3 regions of the Serratia sp. KH_031 genome follow, and region 3 is predicted to be linked to each of the others. Evidence: predicted binding sites of a transcription regulator. Region 3 holds the regulator's gene; each other region holds the start of a gene.
The links. Region 3 encodes PurR, which represses purine synthesis genes. Its sites were predicted from a motif close to CANGCAAACGTTTGCNTG; they were not measured.
Positions count from the first base shown of each region.

Region 1: a site for PurR is predicted at 5,615-5,632, ahead of pyrD (quinone-dependent dihydroorotate dehydrogenase). Genes of this name have one in related genera too.
Region 2: a site for PurR is predicted at 2,766-2,783, ahead of purE (5-(carboxyamino)imidazole ribonucleotide mutase). Genes of this name have one in related genera too.

Region 1 is NZ_CM174496.1:2,997,265-3,007,905, reverse strand. It holds gene pncB (nicotinate phosphoribosyltransferase) at 1-582, opposite strand, end outside; gene AC3ISQ_RS13555 (GGDEF domain-containing protein) at 835-2,535, opposite strand; gene pepN (aminopeptidase N) at 2,926-5,547, shown strand; gene pyrD (quinone-dependent dihydroorotate dehydrogenase) at 5,761-6,771, shown strand; gene AC3ISQ_RS13540 (cell division protein ZapC) at 6,948-7,496, shown strand; gene AC3ISQ_RS13535 (YcbX family protein) at 7,497-8,600, opposite strand; gene rlmKL (bifunctional 23S rRNA (guanine(2069)-N(7))-methyltransferase RlmK/23S rRNA (guanine(2445)-N(2))-methyltransferase RlmL) at 8,705-10,641, shown strand, end outside.
Region 2 is NZ_CM174496.1:3,649,505-3,660,145, reverse strand. It holds gene AC3ISQ_RS16400 (glycosyl hydrolase family 18 protein) at 1-1,028, shown strand, start outside; gene purK (5-(carboxyamino)imidazole ribonucleotide synthase) at 1,077-2,141, opposite strand; gene purE (5-(carboxyamino)imidazole ribonucleotide mutase) at 2,138-2,662, opposite strand; gene AC3ISQ_RS16385 (UDP-2,3-diacylglucosamine diphosphatase) at 2,822-3,544, opposite strand; gene ppiB (peptidylprolyl isomerase B) at 3,555-4,049, opposite strand; gene cysS (cysteine--tRNA ligase) at 4,236-5,621, shown strand; gene AC3ISQ_RS16370 (autotransporter outer membrane beta-barrel domain-containing protein) at 5,898-9,770, shown strand; gene ybcJ (ribosome-associated protein YbcJ) at 9,820-10,032, opposite strand; gene folD (bifunctional methylenetetrahydrofolate dehydrogenase/methenyltetrahydrofolate cyclohydrolase FolD) at 10,059-10,641, opposite strand, start outside.
Region 3 is NZ_CM174496.1:2,279,925-2,290,565, reverse strand. It holds gene AC3ISQ_RS10285 (C40 family peptidase) at 1-72, shown strand, start outside; gene sodB (superoxide dismutase [Fe]) at 312-890, shown strand; gene cydH (cytochrome bd-I oxidase subunit CydH) at 953-1,042, opposite strand; gene purR (HTH-type transcriptional repressor PurR) at 1,368-2,393, shown strand; gene punR (DNA-binding transcriptional activator PunR) at 2,390-3,331, opposite strand; gene punC (purine nucleoside transporter PunC) at 3,453-4,658, shown strand; gene cfa (cyclopropane fatty acyl phospholipid synthase) at 5,004-6,155, shown strand; gene AC3ISQ_RS10250 (I78 family peptidase inhibitor) at 6,227-6,523, opposite strand; gene AC3ISQ_RS10245 (riboflavin synthase subunit alpha) at 6,539-7,201, opposite strand; gene AC3ISQ_RS10240 (MATE family efflux transporter) at 7,415-8,791, shown strand; tRNA gene AC3ISQ_RS10235 (tRNA-Val) at 8,971-9,047, shown strand; tRNA gene AC3ISQ_RS10230 (tRNA-Val) at 9,076-9,152, shown strand; tRNA gene AC3ISQ_RS10225 (tRNA-Val) at 9,181-9,257, shown strand; gene pykF (pyruvate kinase PykF) at 9,775-10,641, shown strand, end outside.

The DNA.
Region 1 (10,641 bases), 720 kb from region 3:
ATCTTTTAATGTGCTGACGATGGTTTGTTGTACATCGTGAGAGAAACGACGGCGTGTACCGAAGTCCATCAATTTGAAACGGGAAAGATCCACATCGGCGGCGCTCTGCTTGAACAGCGCCAATTTACTGCGCAACTGAGCAGCAGCGATTTCTGGTGTGACTTCCGGTGAACGATGGCGATGTACCACTTCACTGATCACGGCCAGCAATGGCACTTCCCACATAATCACCTCGCGCCAAGCACCAACAATACGGATCTGTAATTGGCCGGTCTGGTTGGTGATGCTGACTTGCTGCGGATCGTAACGGAAGTCACGCAGCCAGTTGAGGTAATCCTGATGGAAGAAAGGCAAGCCTGAGAGATATTGGAACTCAGATGCAGTCAGCGCCAACTCGCTCATCAGTGCGACTTGCTCACGGATCTCATCGGCATATTCACCCAACAATTCATCACTACGGCAACGGAACTCCGCTGCAACAGTAATTGCAGGATAACGATGGAACACTGCTTGCTGCATATGAAGCTTATAGGCATCAGTATCAAGCAGTGAGGTCAAAATCGGGGAAGCGTATTGAGTCATATCGCGTTACAGCATCCTCGTCGGGCGCGTGTCCAATCCGGGTAAAATCATAAAAAGTGCGGGGAGTATACCCGGAATATCCTGTTATTGAAGCCTCATCACAGCATAAATCGCAAGAATGGGTCGAGGGCGAAAAGTGCCTTGTGATGAGTGAGAGGGCGGTGATGCAGATAAAAGCCTGATAAACCAGTCAGGTGCGTCGCTTAGGCTTTTTAGTTATAGAAATTATGCTGTTAATTATATTAAACAAACTCAGAGGAAACCGGCAGGGGTGTAAATGCTCACCCGGTCTTTCCCGCTCTTTTTACAGAAATAGAGTGCGTCATCGGCCTGTTTGATCGCCGCCTGTAATTGTTTAAATGCATTAACTACCGCAACTCCCACGCTGATAGTAAAGCGTACTTGCTGTTCGTCAGCTAAAGGTAGATTGATCTGATTCACTTGTTGTCGCAATTCTTCCATCACATGACGTGCATTTTCTGGCGTGCAGCCCCTCAAAATAACAGCGAATTCTTCACCACCATAACGGCAAAAAATGTCGTCGGTGCGAAGTGTTTTACGCAGCAAGTGGCTGAAGGCCACTAGCACGCGATCGCCAATATCATGCCCGTAGGTGTCATTTAATACTTTGAAGTTATCGATATCGATCAAGCAAACCACCAGCGGATAGCTGTTGTTATCAAGTGCTTCATACTCGCGGAAGAATTTACGGCGATTATAAATATTGGTAAGAGGATCGAGGAATGAGGATGCCTCGAGCTCCTTAATCAGTTGGTGTTTTTCATTCTCCAATACCCCCTTTTCCTGCTGGTATTGTTTGAGTTGTTTGATAGCGTCACTGATCGCCATTAATTCTTGGTTGTAGAGCTCCTCGTGGTTATCGATATTCATATCTCCACGAGATAACCGTAGGATATTACTCTGTGTTTTAGTCAACCATCGACTCATGTTTGAACTGAAGCTCAGAGATGGCAGCAGGATAAATAGGGCAATAAGGAAAGCCAGCGCGATCATGCCGTCAATCTCGGTTTGACTAGTGTAGATTTTTTGTTGCGACGCAATTGCCTCTAGCTCAAAACTACGTTGATACAGAGATTGAGATAGCTGGCTGAGATCCTTGATATAGTGGTAAACGAAATCTGAATGATATTCAGCTTGGTGAGTAATGGCGTTGTAAAGTTCAGCAACGATGTGATCGGTTTGTGACTTGGAAACTTGCTCAAGTAACTGGTTGACGATGCTTGTTGTTTCGACATCGTTATAAGCCAACTTCATAAACGTCAAACGGGTGTTCAACGCACTGAGTATTCCGGTGAGTTGGATCGCTCTGAGGTAGGAGTCTTTACGCACCTGATTGTTTAACTTAACATCAATAATCTGATCGATCAGTTCAGTTAATGACATATTTAGTCGATTATTTAAGCGGATAGCTTCCAAAAATAAAAACGAATCGGCATTTAACATTCGAGTATCATAGGTATAACGGTAAAAACTTTTGCTGGTTTGATATATATAATAAGCACTGTTGATGTTAAACAAATTGGCATTGCTGTTTGTCAGGTGGGAGAGTTGCAAATTATCATTGTCTAATAACTTATCCATCTGTTTTAACATGGAAAGCATAGCAATTTTTTGCCGCACTCCTAGCTGACGAGAAATGTCACTGTCGATGTGAGGTCGGAGCTGCGCGAGCTTGGTTCTGGCGAGTTGATCGACCTGTGCCAGTTGCGTCTGAGTAATACTATGATTAATCAAACTAAGACGTTTAATGCGATGCGCATACAGGGTGGCCTGGAATGCTTCAGATAACTCTTTGGTTCGCTGAATTTTGTACAGGTTCAAGCGACTTTCGTGATAACTACGCTGTGCTTTGATTAATCCGCTGGAAAGAAATATCGAGAAAGATAACATTAAGGAAAATGTAAAAAAATAAATAAGATACTTTATCTTCATGTTGCTATTTTCCTCAATATAATCACCGGGCGATTATATCACCTGAACTCTACAGCTGTCGTAATCTAATTATAACTTCTAAACCTGTGGCTATTTTTAACTTTATTGATATAACGGCTAATTGATTGAATAACGTTTAGTGCTAAATGCTGTATATGCAATTTTATTTAGTTGAACCTGCTATTGTTTGCTCATCCTGAATCGCAACTTTTCGACCGGCCTCTAATTTTTTCAGTTACCTGTCATGTCAGTCCCTAGGCTTTTGCCGTAGCTGTGATACAGTTTATTTACAATTGGCTCCGTAGGGATTGCTGCGCTTTACCCGATGTTGCCCGGATGGTCTGCTGTAGACCAGATACCTGTAACTCACTGAGACGTCAAAGGGTTTTTATGACACAACAGCCACAGGCGAAGTATCGCCACGATTACCGCGCGCCGGATTACACCATTACTGATATTGATCTCAATTTCGTCTTGGACGCAAAAACCACACGTGTGACCGCAACGAGTCAGATCAAACGTCAAGGGGTGGCCGGAGCTGAAGCTCCACTGATTTTAGACGGGGAAGATCTGACCCTAGTCAGTGTGTTGGTTGGTGGGCAACCGTGGAGCGCCTATCGTCAGCAGGATAACCAGCTTATTATTGAGGGAATCCCGGCACAATTCACCTTAACTATCGTGAACGATATTCATCCGGCAAAAAACAGCGCGTTGGAAGGGTTGTATCTGTCTGGTGAGGCGCTTTGCACCCAGTGTGAAGCCGAAGGTTTCCGTCATATCACTTATTACCTCGACCGCCCTGATGTTTTGGCGCGTTTTACTACCCGCATTGAGGCTGATAAGAAAGACTATCCGTTCTTGTTATCAAACGGTAACCGCGTGGCACAAGGTGAATTGGAAAATGGTCGTCATTGGGTGCAGTGGCAAGATCCCTTCCCGAAACCGAGCTACCTGTTTGCACTGGTAGCAGGGGACTTTGATGTCCTGCGCGATAGTTTTATCACGCGTTCAGGTCGTGAAGTTGCATTGGAGTTGTTTGTTGATCGTGGCAATCTGGATCGTGCCGACTGGGCGATGACTTCGTTGAAGAACTCGATGAAGTGGGACGAAACCCGCTTTGGTCTGGAATACGATCTCGACATTTATATGATCGTTGCCGTTGATTTTTTCAATATGGGCGCGATGGAGAACAAAGGGTTAAATATCTTTAACTCCAAATACGTGTTGGCGAAGGCTGAAACCGCCACCGATAAAGATTACCTGAATATTGAAGCCGTAATTGGTCACGAATACTTCCATAACTGGACAGGCAACCGTGTGACCTGCCGCGACTGGTTCCAACTCAGCTTGAAAGAAGGGTTGACGGTATTTCGCGATCAAGAATTCAGCTCCGATCTTGGTTCTCGTCCGGTAAACCGTATCGATAACGTGCGTGTCATGCGTGGTGCGCAGTTTGCTGAAGATGCCAGCCCGATGGCACATGCTATTCGCCCAGATAAAGTGATCGAAATGAACAACTTCTATACCCTGACGGTGTACGAAAAAGGTTCTGAAGTGATCCGCATGATGCACACTTTGCTGGGAGAAGAGAATTTCCAGAAAGGGATGCAGTTGTACTTCGAACGTCACGATGGCAGCGCTGCCACCTGTGATGATTTTGTCCAGGCGATGGAAGATGCTTCCAATGTCGACCTGTCGTTATTCCGTCGTTGGTACAGCCAATCCGGTACACCGCTGCTGACCGTGCGTGATGAATACGATGCCGAGAAACAACAGTATCGTCTGCATGTCAGTCAAAAGACGGCACCAACGGCCGATCAAAAAGACAAACTGCCACTGCATATTCCGCTGGATATTGAACTGTACGATCATGAAGGTAACGTGATTCCGTTGCAGAGAGAGGGATCGTCGGTCAATAACGTATTGAACGTTACCGAAGCTGAGCAGGTTTTTGTCTTTGACGCGGTGCCACATCAACCAACGCCTTCATTACTGCGTGAGTTCTCGGCACCGGTAAAACTGGATTATCCGTATAGCGATAAGCAACTGACTTTCCTGATGCAACATGCTCGCAACGAGTTTGCCCGTTGGGATGCCGCGCAGATCTTGTTGGCGACTTATATCAAGCTGAATGTTGCCAAGCACCAGCAAAAACAACCGTTGTCGCTACCGCTACATGTGGTGGATGCGTTCCGTGCGGTGTTGTTGGATGAACAACTGGATCCGGCATTGGCAGCACAGATCCTGACGTTGCCATCTGAAAACGAAATTGCCGAACTGTTTACTACTATCGATCCAGAAGCGATCGCGGCGGTACATGAATCCATCACCCGTTGTTTGGCTACGGAAATGATCGATGAGTGGTTGGCGGTATATCATGCTAATAAAACAGAAGGTTATCGTGTTGAGCATGGTGATATTGGCAAGCGTGATTTGCGTAATACCTGTTTGCATTACTTGGCGTTTGGCGATGCCGAACAAGCCGAAAAATTGGTGCGTAAGCAGTTCAAGCAAGCCGATAACATGACTGACTCGCTGGCGGCGCTAGCTGCGGCAGTGGGCGCGGTGCTTCCTTGTCGCGATGAATTGATGACGGCCTTTGATGAGCGCTGGCATCAGGATGGTCTGGTGATGGATAAATGGTTTATCTTGCAGGCCACCAGCCCAGCGGCGGATGTATTGAGTAAGGTGCGTAGTTTGTTGCAACATCGCTCATTTAGCCTAAGCAACCCGAACCGTACTCGTTCACTGATCGGTGGTTTTGCTTCGGCTAACCCGGCGGCATTCCATGCTGCAGACGGTAGCGGCTACCAGTTTTTGGTCGAGATCCTGAGTGATCTCAACACCCGCAACCCACAAGTGGCTGCGCGCTTGATTGAACCGTTAATTCGTCTGAAACGTTACGATGCATCACGTCAGGCATTGATGCGTAAAGCGCTGGAACAGTTGAAAGGGCTGGAAAATCTGTCTGGTGACTTGTTTGAGAAGATCACTAAGGCGTTAGACGCTTAAAACTCGTGGGGCTTGGTGCAATGCCAAGCCCTAGATTTGTCTTCCTTTCTATGTCTTTTTCTCCCATAAAGAAAACGATTGCGTGAAAAGTGCATTTTTTGTTTTTAATCAATTCCAATTAGGGCAGGGATCCCGGATAATACGCCCCCGGTCTGCAATTATATGCCTACGGTACAACATGCCTGCGGTATAACCGGGAAATCAGGAGAGTACATGTATTACCCCCTCGTTAGAAAAGCACTGTTTCAGCTCGATCCAGAGCGTGCGCATGAATTGACCTTCCAGCAACTTAGCCGTGTGACCGGCACACCATTGGAATTCTTAGTTCGCCAGTCAGTCCCGACTAAACCGGTAACCTGCATGGGGCTGTCATTTAAAAACCCATTAGGTTTGGCTGCGGGGCTGGATAAAGATGGCGATTGCATCGATGCATTTGGCGCAATGGGATTCGGCTTTATCGAAGTAGGGACTGTGACGCCGCGCCCACAATCGGGTAATGACAAACCGCGCTTGTTCCGCATTGTCGAAGCCGAGGGGCTGATTAACCGCATGGGCTTTAATAACCGTGGTGTGGATAATCTGGTTGAAAACGTTAAAAAATCCCGTTTTGGTGGCATCTTGGGGATTAATATCGGTAAGAATAAAGATACCCCGGTTGAACAAGGGAAAGACGATTATTTAGTCTGCATGGATAAAATTTATCCTTATGCCGGTTATATTGCGATTAACATTTCTTCACCTAATACGCCGGGACTTCGTTCTTTACAGTATGGCGAAGCATTAGACGATCTGTTGGCCGCGATTAAAAATAAGCAGACGGAATTACATGCCCGTCATCATAAATATGTACCAGTGGCTGTAAAGATCGCGCCGGATCTTTCAGAGGAAGAATTGATCCAAATTGCCGATAGTTTGATCCGCCATAATATTGACGGGGTTATTGCGACTAATACCACTTTGGATCGTAAATTAGTGCAGGGATTAAATTACTGTGAGCAAATGGGGGGGTTAAGTGGTCGTCCATTACAGTCACGCAGTACCGAAGTAATCCAACGTTTATCCCATGAGCTACAAGGGCGGTTGCCGATTATTGGTGTGGGTGGTATTGATTCACTGACGGCGGCACGAGAGAAAATAGCTGCGGGTGCTTCATTAGTGCAAATTTATTCCGGCTTTATCTATCATGGCCCACGTCTGATTAAAGATATCGTTACTCATATCTAAGAATTTCCTTTCTTTTTCCGGTCGGGGGCTTTATTTCTGCCCCCACCTCGTCTATATTTTGCTCATAGCTGAAGACTGTTCGCGGAATTATCCGATTTTTACACGGCAGGAGCGGTGATAAAATCATCTCTTGGGTAAATACGGCGTTGGCACGGGTAGTGAGATAAGGATAAAACATGAAGATAAAACCTGACGATAATTGGCGTTGGTATTTTGACGCCGAACACGATCGCTTAATGCTCGATCTAGCTAATGGTACTCTCTTCCGTTCGCGTTTTCCTGCCAAAATGTTAACGCCAGACGCATTTACTGAATGTGCTTTTTGCGTTGACGATGCCGCGCTTTATTTTAATTACGATGAACAATGCAAACAGATAAAGCTCAGCCATGAACAACGTGCTGAACTGGTATTAAATGCGCTGGTGGCATTTCGCTTCCTAAAACCCTTGATGCCAAAAAGTTGGCACTTTGCTCAACAACATTATCCGTTGCAACCCAAAAATGGTGAGTTGGCGGCGGTGAAAGTGATGGAGTGTGGCAGCGAGGCACGTTTGCTGGTGGTAGAGGCCGGTGATAACGCGAGTCTATGCTTGCTGGCGCAAAATCAGTTAATGGTAGCTGGGCGTACTATGGTGCTTGGTGATGCGATCAAGGTTATGCATGATCGTCTGAAACCTTGTGCAATAGACGATCTATCTGCCCCGGCTTACGACAGGGCAGTGTAATTACTTCAGCGTTAAATGGCTTTTCGGAATACAACTGCACGCAAGGATAGTGCCGTTATCTGCGATCGCGCTTTGTTTTAGCGCAGCCACCTCACCACTGACCAATGTCATCCGGCAACTGCCACAAATTCCGGCACGGCAAGAATAAGGAATGCGGATGCCTTGTTGTTCCAGTTGCTCCAGCAAGATCTGCTGATTATTCCCGGTAAATACCTTTCCCTGAAAATCAATATTGACGCTATGTTCGCTGTCTTGTGGAGCGGCAACGCTTTCTACCACTTTACCTGCGCTATAGGGACGTGGAGGTTTGTTTGATAACACTTCTACCGTATCGCCAACGCGAATAATCCCGCTGCTACGTGCAATCATATTCTGACCGAAATCGATATCACCATTTTCAGCGGTACGGAATTTTTGCAGCGTATTTAAGGGCTCACCACTGGGGTGTTTGCGACCGCGTTCGGTGCTCACGGTGGTCAGTATGCAACGGCTGCAAGGTTTTACCAGATCAAACATCAGGTTACCGACGCGGATCACCTGCCAGCCATCTTCTGCCCAAGCCGAAGCACCTGTTACCACCAAATTAGGGCGGAATTGCTCGATTTTAATACTGCCGGGGCAGCGTTGTTGTAAATCGTTGAATGAAGCTTCGTTGATCAGCAAGAAAGGATAACCGTCGGCAAAGGTCAATGGGATTTCCGGGTGTTTCTTCACGCGGCGGGTTAATTCTGGCCCCAACCAACGTAATTGCACTTCGCGTTGGAAATAACCACTCAACCAAGTATTGATTTCTTGCGGCGCGATTAACGCGGTGAAGTGATTGCCCCACACTTCGGTTGGCTGAGCCACGGCGGCAAAATCGCTGAAACGAATACTGGCGCTTTCGCCATCTGGCGCGGTCAGGAATAAACCCTCCGCCAGCAAAGCTGGAGTAAACAACACCATTTGCGGATATTGGCGCGCAGTAATAAAGGTGCCATCCGGTTCGGTGATCATAAAATTACGATCGAATGCTAAGCCGCTACTGGCAACTTGAGCATGAGAAAGCTGCAAACCGCGTAGTGATTTGACCGGATGAACGAACAATCGGGAAAGCGTAATCACTCCGAGACTCCGTGCAATCATGAAATAGAAGAGAGCAACTTTATGACAAGCGGTCGGGATTAGCTATAATGCGCAACAATTTTCTTTTTGGTGATAAGTACGATATGAACTCTCTGTTTGCCAGCACGGCGCGTGGTCTGGAAGAACTCTTAAAAAGCGAACTGGAAGCGCTGGGCGCCCATGACTGTAAAGTGGTACAGGGTGGGGTACATTTTCAGGGTGACGATCGTCTTCTGTACCAAAGCTTGCTGTGGAGCCGTTTGGCCTCACGCATCCTACTACCTCTAAATGAATTTCGCGTACACAGCGATCTGGATCTGTACCTTGGCGTGCAGGCAATTGATTGGACAAGTATTTTTAGCGTCGATAAAACTTTCGCTGTGCATTTCAGCGGTGTTAACGAAGAGATTCGTAATAGCCAATACGGTGCGTTAAAAGTTAAAGACGCTATCGTCGACAGCTTCACCCGCAAAATCGATCAGCGCCCAACGGTCGCGAAACAACAACCCGATATTCGTGTCAACGTATTCCTGCAACGGGATATGGCGAGTGTCGCGCTTGATTTGAGTGGCGAAGGTCTACATCAGCGTGGTTACCGCGATCTTACCGGACAAGCTCCGTTGAAAGAAAATTTAGCGGCTGCGATTGTACAACGTTCTGGCTGGCAGCCGGGTGCGCCAATGCTCGATCCGATGTGTGGCTCAGGGACGTTGTTGATTGAAGCGGCGATGATTGCCTCTGATCGTGCACCGGGTCTGCATCGTCAGCACTGGGGTTTTAGTGCTTGGAATAGTCATAACGCCGAGCTGTGGCGTGAAGTGATTACTGAAGCTCAGGTACGGGCGCGTCGTGGTCTGCAAGAAACAACCTCTCGTTTCTTCGGTTCTGATATCGATCGTCGAGTGATCGAAATGGCTCGCGGTAACGCTCGTCGTGCTGGTGTGGCAGAACTGATTACCTTCAATGTTAACGACGTGAGCAAACTGACCAATCCGCTGCCGGAAGGCCCGATAGGTACCGTAATCAGCAACCCGCCATACGGTGAGCGACTGGAAAGCGAACCGGCATTGATCGCTTTACACAATATGCTGGGGCGCATCATGAAAAGTGCTTTCGGTGGTTGGCAACTTTCGCTGTTCAGCGCTTCGCCAGAATTGCTGAGTTGTTTGCAATTACGTGCCGAACGTCAATTTAAGGCCAAAAATGGACCGTTGGATTGCGTGCAAAAGAACTACCAATTGGCGGAGAATACGCAAGGGAGTTCTGGTGTTCAGGTGGCAGAGGACTTCGCTAACCGTCTGCGTAAGAATCTAAAAAAATTAGATAAATGGGCTAAACAGCAAGGGATCGAATGTTATCGTCTGTATGATGCCGACCTGCCTGAATATAACGTGGCAGTGGATCGCTACGGCAGCAAAGTGGTGGTGCAAGAGTATGCGCCGCCGAAAACGGTTGATGCGCAAAAAGCCCGTCAACGTTTGTTTGACGTGATTAACGCCACGTTGGCGGTATTGGAACTGCCATCGAACCAGTTGATCCTGAAAACACGCGAACGGCAGAAAGGGAAAAACCAATACGAAAAATTGGCACAGAAAGGTGAATTCCTGCTGGTGGAAGAATTTAACGCCAAACTGTGGGTCAACCTGACCGATTATCTCGATACCGGTTTGTTCCTCGATCACCGCATCGCTCGCCGTATGCTGGGCGAAATGAGCCAAGGTAAAGACTTCCTGAACCTGTTTGCTTATACCGGCACCGCGAGTGTACATGCTGGGTTAGGTGGCGCACGTAGTACGACCACGGTCGATATGTCGCGCACTTATTTGGAGTGGGCTGAAAAGAACCTGCGTGTTAATGGCTTAACCGGTAAACAGCATCGATTGATCCAAGCAGATTGTCTGTCTTGGCTGCATAATGCCGACGAACAATTTGATGTGATCTTTATTGATCCGCCAACGTTCTCTAACTCTAAGCGAATGGAGAACAGTTTTGATGTTCAGCGCGATCATTTGGCGTTGATGAAAGATTTAAAACGGTTACT
Region 2 (10,641 bases), 1.4 Mb from region 3:
AATCTCAGTTGTTCATGTCGCTGGATACCCCTCGTACAGCTAAAGCTAAGGGCGCTTATGCACTCGACAAAGGGTTGGGTGGAGTGTTTACTTGGACGGTAGATCAAGACAATGGTCTGCTGGTCAACGCGGTGCGTGAAGGGCTGGGGAGTAAAGCCACGACCCCTCTGGCGGTTGATATGACACCTTTCTATTTTAAAGGGGTGAATGTCAGACCATCGCCGATCGATCAGCCCCCGGTAGCGCTAGTCTCAGGGCCGACAAATCCGGTTCAGCCCGGAGAACTACTGACTTATAGCGGGGCACCGTCGTTTGATCCGGAAGGCAACCCATTGACTTATCACTGGGTTGCGGCAACTGGGCTGGAAGTCATTGGCGCTTTGAATAATGTGACCATTCAAGTCAAAACACCGACTAGCAATCCGGCGTCAACCTATACCTTATCGTTAACGGTATCTGACGGTAAGCAAAGCAATACCAAAAATCATGTCATTCAGGTAGCGGGGGGGCAAAACTTGCCGCCAGTGGTGACAATTACTGGGCCAATACAGGTGAATAGTGGTGCTGCGGCAACCTTATCGGGGAGTCAATCGTATGACCCTGAAGGTTTTGCGCTAAATTACTTCTGGGAAGTGCCCGCGGGTGTCTCTGTGGATTCACTAAACAATGCGGTGATTAACTTTACTGCACCGACGCTGAGTAGTGATATCACTTTGAACTTTACACTCACCGCAACGGATATTCTTGGTTTGAGAACCTCTAAATCGCACAGCGTAGTGGTGAAAGCCGTGACTCTTTATCCGATTTGGGAAGCGACCAAAGCATATAATGCGGGGGATAGAGTTTCTTGGGATGGACACAACTGGGAAGCTAACTGGTGGAATCAAGGGGTTAAACCGGGTACCGAGGAAGAACCTGGCAAAGGGGCCTACCCGTGGAAACAACTAGATGATGCCGGGAATGGTTCGTGGCCGCCAACCGATCAGTGTGGGCATTTGGGACGTAACCCAGGTCGTGGACGTATTTAAGGAATAAACCCACATCCCCTGTACGTGCAGGGGATGTGAGTTTTGGTTTTACAGTTTGCTTTGCGCCCAGACCAAACCACTCTGATATTCAGGCGGCAACATCGGCGCTAGCGTTTGCAGCGCTTGTTGCAATGCACAAGCCTCTGGATCGTTCAGGTTCAAATGCCCAACCTTACGGCCTTCCCGCACTTCCTTCTCATACCAATGCAAATGTACTAGCGGCAGCGAGAGCCATTGCAGATTCACTGCGGTGCCGATCAGGTTCACCATCACCGAAGGGGTATTCACCACTGGCGTTGGTAGCGGCAGACCGAGAATGGCACGCAGATGCAGTTCGAACTGGTTGATCGACGCCCCGTTTTGTGTCCAGTGACCACTGTTGTGAACACGTGGCGCTAATTCGTTGATCAACAAACGATCGCCAACGATAAAGCATTCCATCGCCATCACGCCGACGTAATTCAATTCGTTGAGGATGGCACTGAGCATCTGCTGCGCCTGCTGTTGCAACGCGGGATTGGGGTGCGGCAACGCCACGCTGGTACGCAGAATGCCGTCTTCGTGCAGATTGTGAGTCAGCGGATAAAACACCGATTGACCATCGTGCCCACGGGCACCAACCAGCGAGACTTCACCAGAGAAATTAATCCCTTGCTCGACAATACATTCACCGTAGGCGTCTGCGGGTAATTCAGATTCTTGCCCTGGGCGTAAGCGCCATTGCCCACGACCATCGTAACCCCCGACACGACGTTTGACGATCGCCAGTTCACCCAGCTTATCAAACGCCTGTGGCCATTCGCTGGTATCGGCCAGTAATTGCCATGGCGCGGTGGCTAGCTTGAGTTGATCCAACAGTTGTTTTTGCGTCAGGCGATCGGCCAAACGGGGGAAAATATCACGGTTAACGAAACTGTTATGGGTTGCCAACTCACGTGTTAACGCGGTTTCTGGCCAGCGTTCGATTTCGGCGGTGATCACGCTGTTTTGATAAGGCACTGCTTCTGGTTCGGCGTCGAGACCTATGGGATAGACCGCGATACCTAAGGGTTCGCCAGCCTGACGCAACATACGCCCTAACTGACCATTGCCCAGTACGCAAACCGGTTTCATGCTTCCTCCCGCGGGTCCGGGTTATTCAATACCTCATCGGTCTGCGCCTGACGCCAAGCCGCCAAACGCTGTGCCAGCGCGGGATCGTGCAAGGCTAATATTTGCGCAGCCAGCAATCCGGCGTTAGCGGCACCAGCTTTACCGATGGCCAATGTGCCTACTGGGATACCGCGTGGCATTTGCACGATGGAATACAGGCTATCAACCCCGCTTAACGCCGCACTTTGCACTGGTACACCTAGAACGGGAACTAGCGTTTTTGCTGCCAACATCCCCGGCAGATGCGCAGCACCACCGGCACCGGCAATAATCACATCAAAACCCTTCGTGCTGGCCTGTTCGGCGAAGCTGAAGAGTTTGTCTGGCGTGCGGTGGGCTGAAACGACTTCAACATGGAAGGGGACGGCAAGCTCGGTCAGGACGTCAGCCGCAAACTGCATGGTGGCCCAGTCACTTTTTGAACCCATTACGATGGCGATTTTCACCGCAGCATTGGTGGCTGAGGCAGCGTTGGCTCCCATGGGGTAAGGCTCCTGTGATTGTAAAGCGTTGGCCCGTTGCGCTGTCGTATTAACGTCGTGGCAGGCCGGTTCGAGGGCGTAGAGCATATCACGAGTATTCGGCAAGGAAAACGGTTGCGTCGCTGGTTTTGTTGGCTAAAAGAGAACTTTATTGAGGGGTTAGAATGGGAATTCTATCAGCTCGACGGCCTCTGGCGTCACCTTAATCATGGAACCAGAAACGTGCCAAGCACCGAGCACCGCACGATGGGCTTCGCCATTCGGTAAAGTCAGTGGATGTATCGCCGGGCGGTGAGTATGACCGTGGATTATCCATTGCACCTGATAGCGTTGTAGCGCTTGCTCAACTGCCTGTGGATTGACGTCCATAATCGCTTCAGACTTGTATTGGTTACTTTGCTGGCTGCGAGCCCGCATACGGGCGGCAATCTTTAAGCGCCAGCGGAGAGGCAAGGCCAGAAACAGTTTTTGAATCAGTGGATTATGTACTTTTCGGCGGAACTGTTGATAGGCGTGATCGTCAGTGCAGAGTGTGTCGCCATGCAAGATCAAGATCCGGCGGCCATACAGATCAACCACTTGTTCTTCAGGTAACAGAGTCGTACCACTGGCGTGGGCAAAGCGTTTGCCAACCAAAAAATCGCGGTTGCCGTGGATGAAATAGCAGGGAACACCGGCTTGTTGCAGCGTTTTTAGTGCGGCAGCAATTTCGGCGTGTAACGGCTCGGGATCGTCGTCACCAATCCAAGCTTCGAAGAGATCGCCAAGAATGTATAATGCGTCGGCGTGGATCGCTTCGCGTTGCAAAAAACGCAGAAAACCGGCAGTGATTGCCGGTTCCTGTGCGCATAAATGCAGATCTGCAATGAACAGAGTGCTCATGCGTTTGCGATTACTCGCTGACGGTAACGCTGGTGACGATAACATCTTCCACCGGCACGTCTTGGTGCATGCCGCTACGACCCGTTTTCACGGCTTTGATCTTGTTAACTACGTCCATGCCTTCAACCACTTCAGCAAATACGCAGTAACCCCAACCTTGGCTGTTTTCAGCGCGGAAGTTCAGGAAGTCGTTATCGGCAACGTTGATGAAGAACTGGGCAGTAGCAGAGTGTGGATCGTTGGTACGCGCCATGGCTAAAGTGCCAATGGTGTTTTTCAGGCCATTGTTGGCTTCGTTTTTGATTTGGTCTTTGGTGTCTTTCTGCTTCATGCCAGGCTCAAAACCGCCGCCTTGGATCATAAAGCCATTGATCACACGGTGGAAAATAGTATTGGTATAGAAACCTTCACGGCAATAGTTCAGGAAGTTTTCAACGGTAACAGGCGCTTTATCGGCATGAGTTTTGATAACGATGTCGCCGTGATTAGTGTGGAAAGTAACCATAATAATGTTCCTAAATAAGTGAAGTGATGAGGCTGATAAATCAGACCGACCTTATAACATATCTCAATTAATGAGTCAGTAACGGTCTAAACCACCGCCTTGACCTTGCATAAACGCCGCCTTCGCGGTTCAATACGAAGATTGTTCATATGACTATCAATATCACGCACACCATGGAATAGCCTGATGCTAAAGATCTTTAATACCCTGAGTCGTCAAAAAGAGGAATTCAAACCCATTCATGCTGGCAAAGTCGGCATGTACGTGTGCGGGGTAACCATCTATGACCTGTGTCATATCGGCCATGGTCGTACCTTTGTCGCTTTCGATGTCGTTGCTCGTTACCTGCGTTACTTGGGGTACGATCTGAACTTCGTGCGTAACGTGACCGATGTGGACGATAAAATCATCCGTCGCGCGGCAGAGAATGGCGAAACTTGCGATCAACTCACTGAGCGCATGTTGGCAGAAATGCATGCTGATTTTGATTCGTTGCTGATCGAGCGCCCGGATCAAGAACCGCGTGCGACTCAGCATATCGCGGAGATTATCGAGATCACTCAGCGTTTGATCTCTCGTAATCATGCCTATGTGGCGAGCAATGGGGACGTGATGTTCTCTATTGATAGCGATCCTCAGTACGGTTTGCTGTCACGTCAGGATCTGGAGCAGTTGCAGGCGGGTGCTCGCGTTGAGATTGATGATGTAAAACGCAATCCGATGGACTTCGTGTTGTGGAAAATGTCCAAACCGGGCGAGCCAAGCTGGCAATCCCCGTGGGGCGCAGGGCGTCCGGGCTGGCATATCGAGTGTTCAGCGATGAACTGCAAACAGCTCGGCACCCATTTCGATATTCACGGTGGTGGCTCGGATTTAATGTTCCCGCACCACGAAAACGAAATCGCGCAGTCTAGCTGTGCGCACGATGGCCCCTACGTCAACTACTGGATGCATTCCGGCATGGTGATGATCGACAGAGAGAAGATGTCGAAGTCGTTGGACAACTTCTTTACCATCCGCGACGTGTTGGGTTATTACGATGCCGAAACCGTGCGTTATTTCCTGATGTCAGGTCACTATCGCAGCCAGTTGAACTACAGCGAAGAGAACTTGAAGCAGGCTCGTACCGCGTTGGAGCGTTTATATACCGCGCTGCGTGGCACCGATATTCACGCTCAGCCTGCTGGTGGTGAAGCTTTTATTGCTCGTTTCCGTGAGGCGATGGACGACGACTTCAATACGCCAGAAGCCTATTCGGTGTTGTTCGATCTGGCGCGTGAAGTGAACCGCCTGAAAACTGAAGACATGGTCAGTGCTAGCGCGTTAGCCGCCGAACTGCGCAAGCTGGCGAAGGTGCTGGGGTTGCTGCAACAGGAACCCGAACAATTCCTGCAAAACGGTGCGCAAGCAGATGACGCTGAAGTGGCGGAAATCGAAGCTTTGATCAAGCAGCGTAATGATGCACGTAAAGCCAAAGATTGGGCGCTGGCGGATGCCGCACGTGATCGCTTGAACGAGATGAATATCGTATTGGAAGATGGTGCACAGGGAACGACCTGGCGTCGCAAGTAATTTTCGATAATGTTTAAAATACCACGGTAAATACTGTGGTATTTTTTTATCCAAATCGTTGCTACATAAAAGATTGATTGGCGTTTCTGCTGGAATGTCAGGGATCCTCTGCTATTCTTATTAAATAAAAAATCGAATAAAAACAATTATTTTTAATAGAAGGCCAATACTATGGGGTGTGCTTCAAGGTCTAGTAATTATTATTTTTCAAGACGAAAAAAATGGGCTCTTCGTATAGGGTTATCTTTTTCATATTTATTACTTCATCAACCATTATTGGCAGAGGTCATCTCTTTACCGTTAACATCAACGACCACGATTAATTTAAATGATTACACCCCGGAATATGAGTTTTTACTTTTACCGACAGCAACGTTAACAACAAATACTGGTGATGGTATTGTAGGTGAATCAGGTGATTGGCATTTATTTGTTGATGGTTCAATTAATGCTGCGGATTCCGGTGTTGTATTATCTTCGTTAACGACTAATGGAACCCATATCATCAATAATGGTTCGATTGTGGGTAACAATGGCATCGATCTGTTGCCGGGTGGCGGCGCGGTGATCGTCAATAATGGGGCTATAACCGGTACCGGTGGTGTTGCCATCAATATGCAAGGCGATAATAACACCTTGATCTTAAATGAAGGTTCTAGCCTTTCAGGTAATGTCATTAGCGCAGGATTAAATAATCGTGTGGTGTTACAAGGTGCGGGAGCGACGAGCAGTAGTTTTAATGGGAATAGTTCAGATAGTGGTATTTCAGCGTTAGAGATGAATGGTACTAACTGGTCACTTAGCGGTGACATAAATTTTGCTGGTGCCAACCCCACGGCAATAAATATTAACAAAGGTAGCTTAGCCTTAACGGGTAATGTGGCTATGAATGGTGGCGGAGTTAATATCGGGGCGGGGACGGTATTAACTGTGGGTGATGGTGGCAGTCATGGTTATATTGATGGTGGCGTCATTAATATTCAAGGTGTTCTCAATATTTACCGCTCTGATCTTGGGCTTGATTTTAGCTCTTCAATTACCGGTTCGGGTACGATTAATTTTAAAGGAACCGGAGTTAGCAATCAGTCATCTTATGATGTGAGTAATAATAATACTGCGTTCACCGGTAATATTGTTATCGAAAATGGAGCGAGATTGCAGGCGGTAGGCAAAAACCCACTACCGTTATCCCATATCTTTGTCAAAGACGGCGGTACGTTATGGCTGGGTAATGCGGCCAATTACACCACCCCGGTGGTCATTGAAGGTGAAGGTTGGTCAGAACCGATGGGGCAACTGGGGGCGCTGCGTTTAGACAGTAATGCCCAACTTTCTGGCCCACTCATTTTGGCGGGAGATAGCCGTATTACCGCTGTTTATGCAGGGTATACCGGGACTATTAGTGGCGATATTAGTGAACAAGGCGGCAGCTTCCAATTGGAAAAAACCGGTGATGGATTGATTACCCTCTCCGGGAATAGCAGTTATAGCGGCGGAACGCTGATCAATGACGGCACTCTGGCAGTATCCAATGGCAAAAGCCTAGGAACGGGAACGGTCACCAATGAAGCCACTCTGATCTTGGATATGCAACAACACAGCATGTTCAATAATGTATTTTCTGGCAGCGGGCAGTTAGTCAAACAGGGGAGTTATAGTGCATTGCTGAGTGGTGATAATTCTTCTATGGGGGATATCAACATTACCCAAGGCACTTTGGGTTTAGTTCAAAATGGGGCGTTTACGGTTAATCATGATGTGAACATGGCTGAAGGCGCGGTGTTATTACTGGGTAAAACCGCTAACCTTGAAGTGACAAACCAACTCGAAGTCGATGGCACTTTGGCTATTTTGGCTGGGGAACAAACTGAGCCGATCATTAATGCCAACCATGTCGTATTGGGGGCTAACTCGGTATTTAATCTGGCAGGTTTTTATGCCCAAGAAACAGCTGGGTTGGCTTCATTCGCACAGAAAACACTCCAAGTTATACATACTGCCACTGCGGGAGGCATTAGCGGTGATTTCTCTGCGATTCATATTGGTGGTTCAGCGTCCTCGGTAGATTATATTTCTATCACTAATGGGATTGATTCTCTTCACCAAAATTACAATATCAATGCCAGTTTGAGTTGGTATAACGGCCTGACACAGACACCTGAATTAGCGCATGGGAATTTTACTCTGGTTAATGCCAATGATGCGTTCGAACTGGCAGCGCCCTTATTTGATCAGGTGGCTAACCCACTCACCGGATGGGATGGCAAAACACTTTATAAAGCAGGAGCTGGCACATTAACTCTCGCGGCTCATAACCGTTACAGCGGCCCAACGCAGATTGCAGAAGGGACGTTGCAGATGGGGATTGATGATGCGCTGGCTAGCAGTAGCGAACTACAAGTTGCCAGCGGTGCTCGCCTCGATCTCAATAATTTCTCGCAACGTATCAATAAACTATCTGGTGCGGGCAATATCGCGCTAGGCAATGCGACGTTAACCCTGAAAAACCAGACGTTAGACGATGAGTTCAGCGGCGTGATTAGTGGCAATGGTCAATTGATTAAGCAAGGTGGCGACACACTATTGTTTAACCAAACGCAAACTTACCGCGGGCTGACCGATATTCAACAAGGGACGCTGATCGTGGGTGACCAACAGCATTCTTCCACCACATTAGCGAGTGAGCGGGTCATTATTGCCCCCGGTGCGGTGTTGGGGGGTTATGGCGGTGTGACTGGTCAAGTTGATAACCGAGGAACATTGGCAGTGGCTGATGCATTGCCACTATTTACGGATGGGGCAACGGGTAAATTTACCGTCGGTGGGAATTTGAATAATGCCGGGCGGGTGGTGATGGCTAGCGCATTACCCAACAGCCAACTCGTCGTACAAGGGAATTATACCGGTAGCCATGGCGAGCTGGTTTTGAGCAGCCAGCTAGAAGGCGATCATTCTCTAACTGACAAGCTTGTCATCAAGGGGGATAGCCACGGCAGTAGCCAATTATTGATCAACAATGCAGGTGGTAAAGGGGCTCAGACGGTCGATGGGATTGAAGTTGTCTCGGTAGGCGGGCAATCGGATGGGGTATTTAACCTCTCGGGACGGGTAGTCGCCGGGGCTTATGAGTACTTTTTGTATCAGGGAACGCCGACACAGCAGAACGGTAATTGGTATTTACGTTCGCAGCAGCCACACAGTGATGAACCGATATATCGCCCGGAGGCGGGGAGTTATATGGCAAACATGGCGGCGGCCAGTTCACTGTTTAATTTGCGGCTAGAAGACCGGGAAGGTCAGGCAGAGAACTCCAGTTTATGGTTACGCCAAGTGGGCGGGCATAGCCGTTTTTATGATGGCTCAGGGCAACTGCGTAACACAACCAATCGCTATGTCGTACAAGGCGGTGGCGAGTTGTTCAGCATGGAAAACTCAGCAGATCAACGGCTGGCGTTGGGCGTGATGTTTGGTTATGGCACCGCCGCGACTAATACGGATTCTGGTCGTAGCGATTATGCCGCGAAAGGGCAGGTGGATGGTTATTCCAGCGGACTCTATGCCACTTGGTATCAAGATGCGGTGCGTCAACAAGGCGCTTACCTTGACAGTTGGCTGCAATACAGTTGGTTGAATGCCAGTGTCAAAGGCGATGCGTTGGGTAGTGAGTACTACGACATTAATGGCTGGAGTGCTGCTCTAGAAAGTGGTTATCACTATCTTTGGCTCGAAAGTGAAAATGCTCAGGTGATCGTGACGCCGCAAGCGCAAGTGATATGGAGTGGCTTGCAAGCGGATGATATTACCGAAGCGCAAGGAACACGAGTGCAATCAACCGGTAGCGATAATGTGCAGACACGGCTTGGGCTGAATCTTTCCCGTGTTGGCGCTACCGCGGCGGATAAAGCACAAGGGCGGCTATTCACCGTTTATGGTGAGATGAATTGGCTGTATAACAGCGAATTAGCGGGTGCTGTTTTGAATGATATGGAAGTGCAACAGGCAGGGAGTCGTAATATCGGTGAGCTGTTGCTAGGCACTCAGGGGCAAATGGGCAATGGTCTGAGTGTGTGGAGCCATGTCAGCCAACAATGGGGCGGTGCGGGTTATAGCAATACTTCGCTTACCCTTGGGATTAAATATCAATTTTAGGTGTGAGTAGAAATCCGCAACCGTTTGAACTGGTTGCGGATCAACGATATTAAGGCTTGACGGTGACCTTGCCACCATTAAATTCGACGACTTGCTCGGCGACGATCTTGCAACGCTTGCGCGTTTCTACTTTGCCGTCCACCTTGACCAAACCTTTGGCGATCACTTCTTTGGCGGTTCCGCCACTCTCGCACCAGCCTTGAAACTTCAGCAGATCACAGAGTTCGACGTGGGGATGATTGTCCAGATTAAAAATTTCCATACGGCCTTATTTATTTAGGTAAGTGACTATTTAGGTTGAATGTCGTGGTATTCCTCGCAGGCTTGCAAGGTGTTTTGAATCAGTGTTGCAACGGTCATTGGGCCAACACCACCCGGCACTGGCGTGATATAGGCGGCACGCTCGCTGGCAGCGTCAAAATCAACATCCCCGACCACTTTACCGCTTTCCAGACGATTAATACCGACGTCAATCACGATCGCCCCCGGTTTAATCCAATCACCGGGAATAAAGCCCGGCTTGCCTACCGCAACGATCAACAGATCGGCATTTTCTACGTGATGACGCAGGTTCTTGGTGAAACGGTGGGTGACGGTGGTGGTGCAACCCGCTAACAACAGTTCCATACTCATCGGACGACCGACGATATTGGACGCGCCAACAACCACGGCATTCAGGCCGTAGGTGTCGATGTTGTAACGCTCAAGCAAAGTCACAATGCCACGTGGAGTGCAAGGGCGCAGTTTGGGCGCACGTTGGCACAACCGACCGACGTTGTACGGGTGGAAACCATCAACGTCTTTATCAGGATGGATGCGTTCCAGCACTTTGACGTTATCGATGCCCGCCGGCAGCGGTAATTGCACCAAA
Region 3 (10,641 bases):
TTGAATAACGATTATTGGCAAGATCACTATATCGGTGCTCGCCGAGTGATGACGCCGAAAACCATTCGTTGATTCCCGTACAATCCTCCAAGGCTGGACACTCCACCCAGCCTTTTCCCTTTATGTTGTAAACCATTGCCGATGCTTTAACCAATTAGTCTAACCGCCCTTTTTAAACCTTTTTTTCACCCAGAAAGTTGTTAAAATTAATATCCATAAAAATATTATAACAATTCTGTTTTCCTGCCTGTCGCCAACTTGGCGATAAGCCACTGGAACAATAGCGCTGTATATAAATAAAGGAGAAAGCAATGTCGTTTGAATTACCTGCATTACCGTATGCGAAAGACGCTCTCGCACCACACATTTCCGCAGAAACTCTAGAGTATCACTATGGCAAGCACCACAACGCCTACGTGGTGAACCTGAACAATCTGGTGAAAGGTAGCGAGTTCGAAGGCAAATCACTGGAAGAGATCATCAAAACCTCTACCGGTGGTGTGTTCAATAACGCAGCACAAGTTTGGAACCACACGTTCTACTGGCACTGCTTGGCACCAAACGCAGGCGGTGAACCTACTGGCGCAGTCGCAGATGCGATCAACAAATCTTTCGGTTCTTTCGCAGAATTCAAAGAGGCGTTTACCAAATCTGCCATCGGTAACTTCGGTGCGGGCTGGACTTGGTTGGTGAAAAAAGCCGACGGCTCACTGGCGATCGTCAACACCTCTAACGCGGCAACCCCGCTGACGGGTGAAGACAAAGCGCTGTTGACTGTGGATGTGTGGGAACACGCTTACTATATCGACTACCGCAATGCGCGCCCTACCTACCTGGATCACTTCTGGGCATTGGTAAACTGGAAGTTTGTAGCAGAAAATCTGGCGTAAATCGCGGGAAAATGATCGGGCGCAGCCAATTGAGTGCTGCGCCTTTTTATTGCTGGTATGAATTAATGCATCACGGCAGTAAAAGCGAAAGCAATGATCATCGCCAATGCACACACGGTAGTGATCAACGACATTTTCAGATCGGTATCCATTAAAAGCTCCTCATCGAATTAGCGATAAGCTGCGTAGAATCCACAGCATTTATACGTCGAAGTATTTTCCCACAGTTCGCGGGTAAAATCTTGTGATCATTTCTCGACTTATAATATGGATTACCTCTTCCACTTTTGCTCAATTTGCGACAGAATTCGCAGTTCACAACTGCGTACCGGCAAATATGTCCCTCCCAGTCAAGCGATTCGCGACTTCAACACTAAAAACTTAGTTTTCGCTGTTCTGGAGAAGGTTTTACGTAGGCAAACGATTAACAACCAATTTACATGCTGCATGCAAGTAGATTTAGGAGTCACTTTCTACATGGCAACGATCAAAGATGTGGCCAAACGCGCGGGCGTTTCCACCACCACCGTTTCGCACGTTATCAATAAGACCCGTTTCGTCGCCGAAGATACCAAAACTGCCGTTTGGGCCGCGATTAAAGATCTGCACTATTCACCGAGCGCGGTCGCACGTAGCCTGAAGGTTAACCACACTAAATCGATCGGTTTGCTGGCAACCTCCAGCGAAGCTCCTTACTTTGCCGAAGTGATCGAAGCGGTTGAAAATAGCTGCTACAGCAAAGGCTATACGCTGATCCTGTGTAACTCCCACAACAACCTCGACAAACAGCGGGCTTATTTAGCAATGCTGGCACAAAAGCGGGTTGATGGTCTGTTGGTGATGTGTTCGGAATATCCCGATCAACTGCTCGGCATGCTGGAGGATTATCGCAATATCCCAATGGTGGTGATGGACTGGGGCGCGGCGCGCGGCGATTTCACCGATACCATTATTGATAACGCCTTTGCCGGTGGTTACTTGGCCGGTCGTTATTTGATCGAACGTGGTCATCGCGACATTGGCGCAATTCCCGGCCAATTATCCCGTAACACTGGCGGTGGCCGTCATCAGGGCTTTTTAAAGGCGCTGCAAGAAGCCCATATTGAAGTGCGGGACGAATGGATTGTTCAGGGTGACTTCGAACCGGAGTCTGGTTACAAAGCCATGCACCAAATTTTATCGCAAAAACATCGCCCAACCGCGGTATTCTGCGGCGGTGACATTATGGCGATGGGCGCGATTTGTGCCGCCGATGAGTTGGGTTTGCGCGTACCACAAGATATTTCGGTGATCGGGTATGACAACGTGCGCAATGCGCGCTACTTCACCCCAGCGCTGACGACAATTCATCAGCCCAAAGAACGTCTGGGTGAAATGGCCTTTACTATGTTGCTGGATCGCATTATCAGCAAACGTGAAGAATCACAGGTGATCGAAGTCCATCCTAAGTTGGTCGAGCGTCGTTCAGTGACCGACGGCCCATTTATCGATTACCGCCGTTAATTGTTAGGTTGGGGGAGCATCTCCCCCGGCTCCCGTTCATTAAACCACTCCTGATTTAACGTCTCGCTATCTCCCAAATACTCCAACAACCATTCCATCGCCGGTGATTGAGCATTCTGCTGCCAAGTCAGACAGCACAAACTCGGAGGAAAAGGTTGACCCAGTTGCAACGCCACCAGCTCACCACTTTGTACCAACGGCAGAACCAAATGAGCCGGAACCATCCCCACACACAAACCACCACGTAGACAATCTATCGCCGATGACCAATCAGGGACAATCAAACGTCGCTGGTTATCTAACGTCCAAGTCACGCGTTTTGGCAGATTGCGCGACGTGTCTTCCAGTACTAATGCCGGGTAAGGCCGCAATTGGTTGTCATGCAATTCCCCTGCTATCGCGGCCAATGGATGTTGCGGGCTCGCCACACACAACCAATTCATAAATCCCATATCGCGGAAGGCAAAACCGCCACCAACCGGCACGGCTCGGGTCGCGCCAATCGCCATTTCCGCTCGCCCATCGACCAACGCATCCCAAACACCGTTAAACACTTCGGGCTGAATTAACAGCTCCACATCAGGAAACTGGCGATAAAAATCCACTACCAGTTGACGGCTGCGTTGTGGTTTAACGATGATATCTACCGCTATTTTCAATTGACCACGCCAACCGTTCGCCACTTGTTGACACTGTCGACGTGTTTCGAGCATTTTTTTGATAACAGCACGTGATTCCTGGATGAATAGCGCGCCAGCAGGCGTCAATTCAACGTCTCGATGGCGTCGCTCAAACAACGGAACGGCCAACCATTGTTCCAATTGGCGTACCGTATAGCTGACTGCGGAAGGTACACGATGTAATTCCTGCGCAGCGGCACTAAAGCTACCGGTTCGCGCTACGGCATCAACAACATCTAGCGAGTATTCGGACCACATAATATTGCCTTCAATTTTTTTCACAGCACTGTGCGAATATTACCGTTTCACAAGCAAAGATCCAGTCATATACACTGCCGCGTCGCAAACCTGCATCACCATTAATTCTAACGAGAAACAAATGAAGAACTTTGGATTCATGTTTTACCTTGCCGGGCTGAGTATGTTGGGGTACTTAGCCACCGATATGTATTTGCCTGCTTTCGGCGCGATGCAAAAGGAACTGCAAATTTCTGCTGGAGCCATTAGCGCCAGCTTAAGTATCTTCCTAGCAGGTTTTGCTTTCGCACAACTGTTGTGGGGGCCGCTTTCCGATAAATTAGGCCGCAAACCGGTACTGTTAATCGGTTTGTCACTGTTCGCTGTGGGTTGTTTGGGCATGCTGTGGGTACAAACCGCTGTTCAACTGTGGTCACTGCGTTTTGTCCAAGCGATCGGCGTGTGTTCTGCGGCAGTAACTTGGCAGGCGATCGTTGTTGACCGTTACCGCGATGATAAAGCCAGCCGCATGTTCGCAACCATTATGCCGTTGGTTGCGCTTTCACCAGCGTTGGCTCCGCTGGTAGGTGCTTGGTTGTTGAACCACTTTAGCTGGCGCGTCATTTTCGCCGTGTTGCTTGGGATCACCGCTCTGTTAATGGTTCCGACGTTACTGCTAAAAGAAAGCGCTAAAAAGCAGACCGCAGCAGAGAGAAAATCCAACATCAGTTTTATGCAATTGCTGAAGTCTCCAGTCTTTAGTGGCAACGTGATGGTCTTTGCTGCCTGTTCTGCCGGTTTCTTCGCTTGGCTGACGGGTTCACCGTTTATCCTCGGTGAAATGGGTTATAGCCCGAGTGATATCGGTTTGAGCTATGTACCACAAACGCTGGCGTTCCTGTTGGGGGGTTATGGCTGCCGTATGGCATTGAGCCGCATCAACGGTAATGCATTACTGCCATGGCTATTGGTTTCTTACGGTATCAGTATGGTTGCATTATATCTGGTCGCCGTAATGACTGAACCAACCTTGACGACATTGCTGATCCCATTCTGTTTGATGGCTCTGGTCAACGGTGCGAGCTACCCTATTTTGGTGTCCAACGCGTTAATGCCATTCCCAAAAAGTACCGGTAAAGCCGCCGCATTGCAGAACACTTTGCAGTTGGGGCTGTGTTTCGTCGCCAGTATGGTGGTTTCAGCCTTTATCGCCCAACCTTTATTGGCGACGGTAACAGTGATGGTTTCTACCGTTGTTTTAGCCGCGTTGGGTTATGTTATCCAACGGGGAAAAGTGGTTGAGTCAAAAATGGTAACTCAGCAAGAGCATGCTAACTCCGCGTCATAATTACCTGCATTAATAATCACTTAATGTATATGTCTGCCCAGTGCGATTTACGGTTGAGTCAGTACTCCGGCAGGCATATACTCAAAGCTGATCTTTCAAAATAACACTTTTAGAATACTTTTATCACAAGTAGCCACTGTGTACGCTTGCCGTATCACGGTTTATTTAAGAATGCGTTTACCCTGCGTATATTGCTCAGGGAGCATTCTTAACTTTTCCCTCTGTTCATGTCGGATATCGGACGCCACGGGCTCAGTTCTCGTAGGTATACGCATGTGCCCGCAGAAATAGACTAAGCTTTTTCCTGGCGGGTCATAAAGTCGGAAGAAAGGTGGTGGAGAAGCTATGAGTTCATCGTGTATAGAAGACCTGAGCATTCAAGATAACCAATGGTACCCTATTGTTTATGAACTGCTCGGCCAGGCCAATATTGAAATTAACGGCTCACGTCCCTTCGATATTCAGGTCAAAAATCCCAATTTTTTTAAGCGTGTGCTCCAAGAGGGCTCTCTGGGGTTAGGCGAAAGCTATATGGATGGTTGGTGGGAGTGTGAACGGTTGGATATTTTCTTCCAACATGTGGTCGCTGCCGGGTTAGAGAAAAAAATCCCCCACCGCTTTAAAGACATCCTACGCGTTGCCGCTGCACGGTTAACCAATCTGCAATCGAAAAAACGTGCTTGGATCGTCGGTAAAGAGCATTACGATCTGGGAAATGATCTGTTTACCCGAATGCTCGACAGCCACATGCAATATTCCTGCGGCTTTTGGAAAGATGCCACGACGTTGGAGCAAGCGCAGGAAGCCAAACTGCAGATGATCTGCGAGAAGTTGCAGTTAAAACCGGGCATGACGTTGCTAGATATCGGCTGTGGTTGGGGCGGATTATCTGAATATGCAGCCAGAAACTACGGCGTTTCCGTGGTCGGCGTCACCATCTCTGCTGAACAGCAAAAGCTGGCGCAAGCACGGTGTACGGGATTGGACGTCGAGATCTTACTGCAAGATTATCGCGATTTGCACCGTCAGTTTGACCGTATCGTTTCGGTCGGTATGTTTGAACATGTAGGGCCGAAAAATTACCCGACGTATTTCAACGTTGTCGGACGTAATTTAAAACCAGACGGTCTGTTCCTGTTGCATACCATTGGCTCTAATCGGACAGATATGCATGTTGATCCGTGGATCGACAAATATATCTTCCCGAATGGATGTTTACCGTCCGTGCGTCATATTGCCAATGTCAGCGAAGGACATTTTGTGATGGAAGATTGGCACAATTTCGGTGCTGATTACGATCGCACGTTGATGGTTTGGCTCGAACGTTTTAAACAGGCATGGCCACAGCTGGTCGATAATTACTCCGAGCGTTTCGAGCGCATGTTCAGTTATTACCTGAATGCCTGCGCCGGCGCGTTTCGCGCTCGTGATATTCAGCTTTGGCAAGTGTTATTCAGCCCGAAAGGTGTTGAGGGCGGATTACGCACTCCACGCTGAACCAACCATGAAACAATAAACCCCGGTGCAGATTTTCCATATTCCGGGGTTGTTTTTACTGTTGCGATTAATTAGCCGCAATAAACGCGGCTAATTTTATCGTCTTTATCACCCAAGAAGTTCAGGCGTTTTAAATTGAAATCCATTGTCACTGCCGAGTTATACGGAATGGCACGCACCTGACCATCCACTTGAACACCTTGCAAATCAGAAAGTGATTTGCCTACGTAGCTTTGATACTGTGCTGCACCACAAGTGTCATCGGCATCAACAACGGGCTGCGCAGTAGCGGTTTTTTCTGGTGTACTGTTACAAGCTGCCAACGCAAACACACCCGCCAACATCAATGTTTTCCCAAATAACTTCATTATCCTTCCTCCTTATTATTGACCATCAATATGCACTTCATCATGTTTGGCTGCGGCTACCAACGTCGCTTCACGACTAGCAAGTACGCGCTCCACTGTATCCACCACCGCTTGAGTTTGTGGATCGATTTCAATATTCACTTTATCACCCAGTCGTTTTTTCCCCAGAGTGGTTCGAGCCAATGTTTCCGGGATTAAATGCACGCAGAATTTCTTACCGACCACTTCACCAATGGTCAAACTGATACCGTCAATACCAATGAAACCTTTATGTAACACATACTTCATTAATTCAGCATCGGCTATCTTGAACCAAATTTGGCGATTATGTTCCGATGTATAAATTTTGCTGATTTCTGCGGTACAAATAATATGACCAGACATTATATGCCCGCCAATCTCATCACTGAATTTTGCGGCTCGTTCAATGTTTACCACACTGCCTAGCTTGAGATCGCCCAAGTTAGTCAGGCGCAAAGTTTCTTTGATCAGATCAAAACTAACGCGATTGCCCTCAATGGCGGTGACGGTCAAACAACAACCGTTATGCGCTACCGAAGCGCCTAACTCTAGGCCAGGCAAAAGTTCATCTGGTAACTCAACAACATGGGTACGGAAGTTGGGTTTGTCATCAATAGCAACCAATGGCGCGGTGCCTTGTACGATACCGGTAAACATGTGTACCTCTTTTACTTGAATGCGTCAAAATCATCTATGACAAGTTTGCCCCAGTTAGAGCAGAAAACCAAATCCTGACGCAATAAAAACCTCGTAGCATTTGCTTACTATCAGTAAGAATGTACAATCTTTTTGAGATTATCCCGCTACTTTTTATTGTTGTCCCCTCTTGGCAACCCTTTTTCCTTCAATTATTCGAAATAAGGTGTATGCGTGCAGAAGTACTTCGTTGAAGCGCGTAGTTTATTAGCCCTCGCTATCCCAGTGATCATCGCGCAAATATCACAAACGGCGATGGGCGTGGTCGATACCATTATGGCTGGTGCCTATAGCGCTACCGATATGGCGGCCGTTGCGGTGGGTACCTCAATCTGGCTACCGGCGATCCTGTTCGGCCACGGTTTGGTATTGGCTCTCACTCCGGTCATTGCCCAACTTAATGGGGCAGGACGACGCGACCGCATCGCTCATCAGGTGCATCAAGGCTTTTGGCTGGCCTGTGGTGTTTCGGTGCTAATTATTGCCGTACTGTATAACAGCCATCTGTTGATCGGCATGATGCATAACATCGATCCGCAACTGGCCAGTAAAGCCGTCGGTTATTTGCACGCATTAATGTGGGGTGCACCGGGTTATCTATGCTTCCAGGTTTTGCGTAACCAATGCGAAGGTTTGTCAAAAACCAAACCCGGTATGGTGATTGGTTTCCTTGGTCTATTGGTCAACATTCCAATTAACTACATCTTTATCTATGGCAAGTTCGGTATGCCGGAGCTCGGCGGTGTCGGTTGTGGTGTCGCGACCGCCAGCGTGTATTGGGTGATGTTCTTGATGATGCGTTGGTATGTCAGCCGCGCACCTTCACAACGTGATATTAAGGCCCCAGCAGATTGCAGCCGTGCGCCAGATTGGGCGGTGCTGAAACGTTTGATTGGCATCGGTATGCCAGTCGCATTGGCTCTATTCTTCGAGGTGACACTGTTTGCCATCGTGGCGTTGTTGGTTTCGCCGTTAGGGATCGTCGCGGTGGCAGGTCACCAGATCGCCCTGAACTTCAGTTCATTGATGTTTGTACTGCCGCTATCGTTGGGCGTTAGCGCCACTATCCGTATCGGTCACAGCTTGGGATCGGGCTCGGTGGAAGGCGCTCGCGTTGCCTCCTATGCCGCGATCGGCGTGGGTATCTTGATGGCCTGCTGCACCGCACTGTTCACCGCCAGCCTGCGTGAGCCGATCGCTCTGTTGTATAATGACAGTCCGGCGGTAGTCGCGATGGCTTCGCACCTGATGTTGTTAGCGGCAATCTATCAAATTTCGGATTCCGTTCAGGTCATCGGTAGCGGTGTACTGCGTGGTTATAAAGATACTCGTTCCATCTTCTATATTACGTTTGTCGCCTATTGGGTGCTGGGGCTACCAAGCGGCTATCTTTTGGCGCTGACCGATTATATCGTCCCGGCGATGGGGCCAAGCGGTTTCTGGTTCGGTTTTATCATCGGGTTGACCTTCTCGGCAATTATGATGGCGCTGCGTATGCGTTGGTTGCAAAAACAATCCCCTGCATTGATCATGCAACGCGCAGCGCGTTAAGTTCCGGCGGCTGGTTTCGACGCCAGCCGCTATTTCTTTGTCGCAAAATCCACCATGCTGCACATAAGCGCAGCAATCGCGTGAAATACCGAGTAAATTTGCGTTTTTCCCCTTGCCAGCAACCGGGCAGCCCGTTAATATTCGTCCCCGCTGTCAGCCATGATAGCCAGGAAGACATCGCGTTCGTAGCTCAGTTGGTTAGAGCACCACCTTGACATGGTGGGGGTCGATGGTTCGAGTCCATTCGAACGCACCATATTCCTGCAGCAATTGAAGTACCCGATGCGTTCGTAGCTCAGTTGGTTAGAGCACCACCTTGACATGGTGGGGGTCGATGGTTCGAGTCCATTCGAACGCACCATATCTCTGCAGTAATTGAAATACCCGATGCGTTCGTAGCTCAGTTGGTTAGAGCACCACCTTGACATGGTGGGGGTCGATGGTTCGAGTCCATTCGAACGCACCATTCTTACTTACCGTTTCCTCCTTCCCTATTTATATTTTCCTTACTGATAAAAATCATCGTTATTATTCGCCAAAACAATAAGCCTGATTTACAGCAAGGCTATTTGCGCAACAACATCCCTCTTCTGCTTTGCATTTGCGCCACATTTGCTGCTATTTTGACTTGTCCTGCTTTGTTCGCAGGTTTTTTATTTTGTTTCCCGCTGGTTAGCCTTTATAATGCGCAACGTCTTTCAGTTGAATGGTTTCAGCCCTTGATCTGCGAAAACGCAATAACAACCACATTTCATCTCACGACTTTGCGCAGTCACCTCGCGCCCAAACTCGGGCTGAATTTTTCCACCCCATTTCTACTGCGGTCACCTATCCTTAACTATGTTTTGTACCAGCAAGACAATGTTTTGCACCATCAGGTTCGTATCAAATTCCATACTGGCGGTTTAAAACCTATCCCCACAGGCTACTAACCCTCGGTTTTATCATTTTTTAATCCATCACAACTTGTAGAAAAAAACGTCATGAAAAAGACCAAAATCGTTTGTACTATCGGCCCAAAAACTGAATCGGAAGAAATGCTGACCAACCTGCTGAATGCTGGCATGAACGTCATGCGCCTTAACTTCTCCCACGGCGACTACGAAGAACACGGCAACCGCATTAAAAACATGCGTGCCGTAATGGCAAGAACCGGTAAAAGCGCCGGTATCCTGCTGGACACCAAAGGTCCAGAAATTCGTACCATGAAACTGGAAGGCGGCAAAGATGCCTCTCTGGTTGCAGGTCAAACCTTCACCTTCACCACCGATCAAGCGGTGATCGGCAATGCTGAGCGCGTGGCTGTGACCTACAGCGGCTTCACCGCTGATCTAAAAGTCGGTAACACCGTGCTGGTCGACGATGGTCTGATCGGTATGGAAGTCACTAACGTGACCGACAAAGAAGTGGTTTGTAAAGTACTGAACAACGGCGATCTGGGCGAAAACAAAGGCGTTAACCTGCCAGGCGTTTCTATCCAACTGCCAGCATTGGCTGAAAAAGACAAACGTGACCTGATCTTCGGTTGCGAACAAGGCGTCGACTTTGTTGCTGCTTCCTTTATCCGTAAGCGTTCCGACGTAGTGGAAATCCGCGAGCACCTGAAGGCTCACGGTGGCGAACACATCCAAATCATCTCCAAGATTGAAAACCAAGAAGGCCTGAACAACTTCGACGAAATCCTCGAAGCTTCTGACGGCATCATGGTCGCTCGTGGCGATCTGGGTGTTGAAATCCCGGTTGAAGAAGTGATCTTCGCGCAGAAGATGATGATCGAAAAATGTAACCGCGCACGCAAAGTGGTCATTACTGCCACCCAGATGCTGGATTCCATGATCAAAAACCCACGT